2 regions of the Phocaeicola coprocola genome follow, and region 1 is predicted to be linked to the other one. Evidence: riboswitches for the same ligand, from Rfam matches in the RefSeq annotation. Region 1 holds a riboswitch; the other holds the start of a gene.

Region 1 (2,206 bases):
ATCCGGTAAGCAGTGTGGTGACCAATACTCCCACAGTAGAGAGCAGTATACCTTGTTTTAAGACTGGTTTGATATCGGCGTATCGGGTATCCATTCCTCCCGAGAACAAGATGATGCTGAGTGCCATCATGCCGATAAACTGAGCGTCTGAAGCACTGTTGAACTGAATGCCGAGACCGTCACTGCCGAAAGCCATACCTACCAGCAGGAATAACAGCAGGGTAGGGATACCGAAACGATATCCGGTTTTGCTGATTAGAATACTTGTAAAGATTAAAATAGACCCGACTAGTAAAATATTTTCTGCAGTAATCATAGATGATATCAACTTTTAATATAAACACAAAGTAAACAAATAAAATTGGATTTTGGTTCACCTTTTATTGCATTATAAGTACTTATTGCATATATTTGTCACAGTTTTGTTCCGTCGGGCTTCCGATTGGTATATGCGAGGCCACGGATGAAAAGGGAATCGGGTGAAAGTCCCGGACAGTCCCGCTGCTGTAAGCTCCTTTGTAAAGGTTTGTTTACTACTTCAGGTCACTGCTTTCTTCTGTTTGAGAAAGTGGGAAGGCATAACAAACCGGAGTAAGTCAGAAGACCTGCAAAACGAAATCATGCTTGTGCTCTCGAGGAAAGAGTAGCAAGAACTATGTTTTTACTATGTTAATATTGAGGAAGCTGATGTGAGAATGATTATTTCTCATATTGCTTTGTTTATTGTAGACCGATAAATTATTATAATCATGGCAAATGAACTGAAGAAATACATACTATCTGCCCATATAGTACTTATGGTCTTGCTGTTTTCCGCTTGTAACGGAAAGAGCAAGACCTCTTTTATGCAAGAAGGAGGTGATACACTGAATTTACGCTATGCAGAGAATCTGCAAATTGTAAAATACCAGCATTATACTCAGGTTACCCTGCGTAATCCCTGGGACACACTGAAAACGTTGCATACATATTTGTTGGTCAATAAACAGGATTCGTGTCCTTCATCCTTGCCGGAGGGTACAATTGTTCGGGTTCCTTTATCAAACTCCCTGATATTCTCGTCTGTGCACTGCGGACTTTTACAGGAGTTGGGCGCACTGGATAAAATAAAAGGAGTATGTGATTTGCAGTACATCCGTGTTCCTGCTATATTGGAAAGTTGTCGGAAAAAAGAAATAACCGATGCGGGGAGCAGTATGAATCCGGACATAGAGAAAGTGATAGACATGCATCCCGACGGTATCTTGCTTTCACCTTACGAAAACAGTGGTGGTTACGGACGTATAGAAAAGCTGAATATACCGATTCTTGAATGTGCCGACTATATGGAAACTTCAGCATTGGGGCGTGCCGAATGGGTACGTTTTTATGGGTTGCTGTTTGGAAAAGAGGCTGAGGCAGACTCTTTGTTTGCTGGGGTAGAGGAGGCCTATCTTTCACTCCGGAATCAAGTGAAAGACATAACACCGAAACCGACTGTCATTACAGAACTGAAAACCGGTGGTACATGGTATGTGCCGGGGGGAAACAGTACAATGGCAAAACTGTATGCCGATGCGGGGGCACGGTATATATTTGCCGATATTCCTCAAAGCGGTTCTGCTTCTTTGGCTTTTGAAACAGTATTCGATAAAGGACAGCACGCCGATTTCTGGCTGATAAAATACAATCAGCAGGTGGATAAAACTTATAGAGAACTGAAGAGTGACTATGCGCCATATGCCAATTTTGATGCGTTCCGCAATCGTCGGGTATATGGATGTAATACCAGCCGCATTTCTTTTTATGAGGAAGTACCTTTTCATCCAGAATTGTTGCTCAAGGATTTGGTAAAAGTATTTCATCCTGATATCTTGAAAGATTATACTCCAAGATATTTTACTAATTTAGCGGAGTGATATCTCAGAAAGTGTGTGCATGAAGACAAATAGAGGATATATATATGGTTGTGTACTTGCTGTAATGATTGTGCTGCTTATGGCAGCCAATCTGGTTTTCGGTTCGGTAGATATTCCGGTGAAAGCCGTAGCAAACATCCTTTTTGGCGGAGAAGTAGAAAAAGACAGCTGGCAGTTTATCGTATGGGAGTCGCGTGTTCCTCAGTGTATCACAGCTCTGCTTTGTGGAACGGCTCTTTCTGCGTCGGGCTTGATGCTGCAAACCGTATTTAGTAATCCGCTTGCCGATTCTTCTATTTTAGGTATCA
Region 2 (2,206 bases), 1.2 Mb from region 1:
AAAGCCGGTCGGTAGTGCTCTCCGACGAGGAACAGGACAATCTGGCGGAAGTTATAAACATCTGCTACAACAACTTTACCGACCGGCTTTGGAAAAAGTTCCCGACACTGACAAAGGCGGACATCTCGCTTTGCTGCCTTATCAAAATCGGCATCTCAAACAGCAACATGCTTTACCTGCTCGAAACCAATAAGGTCGCCTTGAAGAAACGGAAAAACCGCCTCAAACACGACAAGATGGGTATGGACGAAAACGATTCGCTGGATGAGTTTATCATGGAATTCTGACAAGCATTATGCTCACTCTTTCACCCATACATGTTCTATCTCTACGACATACATTTTATGGAATCCGCCATGTCCTTCGCCGTACCAGCGGCTTACCAGTGAGGCATCGATAAACTGCTCGGGCTTTATCATATCGGCATACAGTTTTCTGCATTCCAGTACCATACGTGCCTGCTCGTAGGCAATGTTTCCTTCGGGAGTGGCAAAAGGTTTCAGTCCGGTAGCCGCTACCTTATCAATGTCGCGCCCAGATTTGGAACCACAGATTTTATGTATATCTTTATGCTCTTCGCCCAGGAAAGACAGGGTAAGCGTTTCTCCCTCTTCAATAAACTGGTAGGTATAACGCTCGGGACGGATGAAAATAAAGGCTACGGGCTTTGCCCACAAAACACCGGTTCCGCCCCAGCTTGCCGTCATCATGTTAAACTTTTCCTGTGTTCCGGCCGTTACCAGCATCCATTCCTTACTGATAGCGTCGAACATGTTATCTTTCAGTTCCGATACATTTATTTCTTTCATACATGCATATATTTAATGATTCATTCAGACAAAACTACTAAAATTATCGGTATTCTCCGACAAAAGAGTTCTTAATACAAAAACATTTTCAAAACAAAAAAACTGTATTAAAATTCAGAAAAATAAATTATCTTTGCCATCGATTGGTTCCGGAAGGTTGTTTCGACCCGACGGATTAAAAGGGAATCGGGTGAAAGTCCCGAACAGTCCCGCTGCTGTGAAGCTCATCAAGCACGTTGACAATTACTCATTGCCACTGGATAAAACCGGGAAGGTGTCAAAGCGTGTGAGTCAGTCAGAAGACCTGCCATCGTTTTTATTAATTAACCGAACTCGGGGGATAGGACGGTTGAACGTTTTACATAATGCTTAATAAACTTTGCTATTCAGTAATGTTTACCCTGCTGGTGTGGGGTATAAACATGTGTGCACCCGTACATGCACAAAATAAGTTAGATAGTGGGTCAGTAGAAATTTAGTGGGGATTATTTTTTATACTCGTAAAGTATTGCTTACTTCGCATTATGAAAAACGATTATTTGAATATGCTAGCCAGCCTCGTGTTGCCGGCTCAGATATTAGATTACTTTCTTATCTCTGGAGTTGAACAAACCTCTCAAGAGATTCATATTAGTCTGGATGAAAAGATGAATTCCAAGTTAAGCAATGACGAACATTTTGAATCCAAAGGTTTTATGGAAGCTGTTAATGTGACAGACTTTCCCATACGGGACCATAAGGTAATCCTCAAGATCAGACGTCGTCGTTGGACGGACTTGCGCACAGGTAAAAGTTTCAGTATTCCCATCGACCTCGATGTTGTAGCCAAGGGAACCAGATACTCCAAAGAATTTGGGGCTTTTTTAAAAGAAACGTATGGAGACATCCCCAGTGACCTGCCGTACGCTTGAGGAATTCTATCATATAGATGGTCATACATTTGAAAAACAGTACAAGGAGGTTCTCAGCGGATATCGTAATTGGGAACAGTTATCCCATGCCGGTGAATGGATGCTGTTTCCGGAAAATATGGGACCGTATCTGGCGATTGACGAGACCTCACTCTCCAACGGTGAACTTTACACCTTTGTAACCAACCGTGATGCCTGTACGAGAGAGTGCTCCCTGGTAGCTGTCGTGGCAGGAACTAAATCAGAGGATGTAATAGCTGTACTGCAACGAATTGACGAGGAAAGCCGTTATGCCGTTAAAGAAGTGACACTTGACCTTTCAGACTCCATGCGCAAGATTGTACGGACTGCATTTCCTGAAGCCAGCCGTGTGATAGACCGTTTTCACATTCAGAGATTAGCTTGTGATGCTGTGCAGGAATTACGCATCAAACACCGTTGGGATGCCATACAGCAGGCCAATGAGGAAATGGAAGAAGCTAAGCG

What was found. Region 1 has a riboswitch for cobalamin ahead of ACDG22_RS07880 (ABC transporter substrate-binding protein). Riboswitches for the same ligand answer to the same signal wherever they lie in the genome.
Region 2: linked by a shared signal. The riboswitch ahead of ACDG22_RS03040 (ISAon1 family transposase N-terminal region protein) and the one ahead of ACDG22_RS07880 (ABC transporter substrate-binding protein) in region 1 are both predicted to bind cobalamin.

Annotation. Positions count from the first base shown of each region.
Region 1 covers NZ_JBGKGM010000001.1:1,916,345-1,918,550, forward strand. Annotated here, with positions in the region: gene ACDG22_RS07875 (potassium/proton antiporter) at 1-316, opposite strand, end outside; cobalamin riboswitch at 407-627, shown strand; gene ACDG22_RS07880 (ABC transporter substrate-binding protein) at 762-1,898, shown strand; gene ACDG22_RS07885 (iron ABC transporter permease) at 1,918-2,206, shown strand, end outside.
Region 2 covers NZ_JBGKGM010000001.1:703,108-705,313, forward strand. Annotated here, with positions in the region: gene ACDG22_RS03030 (tetratricopeptide repeat protein) at 1-287, shown strand, start outside; gene ACDG22_RS03035 (flavin reductase family protein) at 300-809, opposite strand; cobalamin riboswitch at 936-1,135, shown strand; gene ACDG22_RS03040 (ISAon1 family transposase N-terminal region protein) at 1,334-1,720, shown strand; gene ACDG22_RS03045 (ISAon1 family transposase) at 1,686-2,206, shown strand, end outside.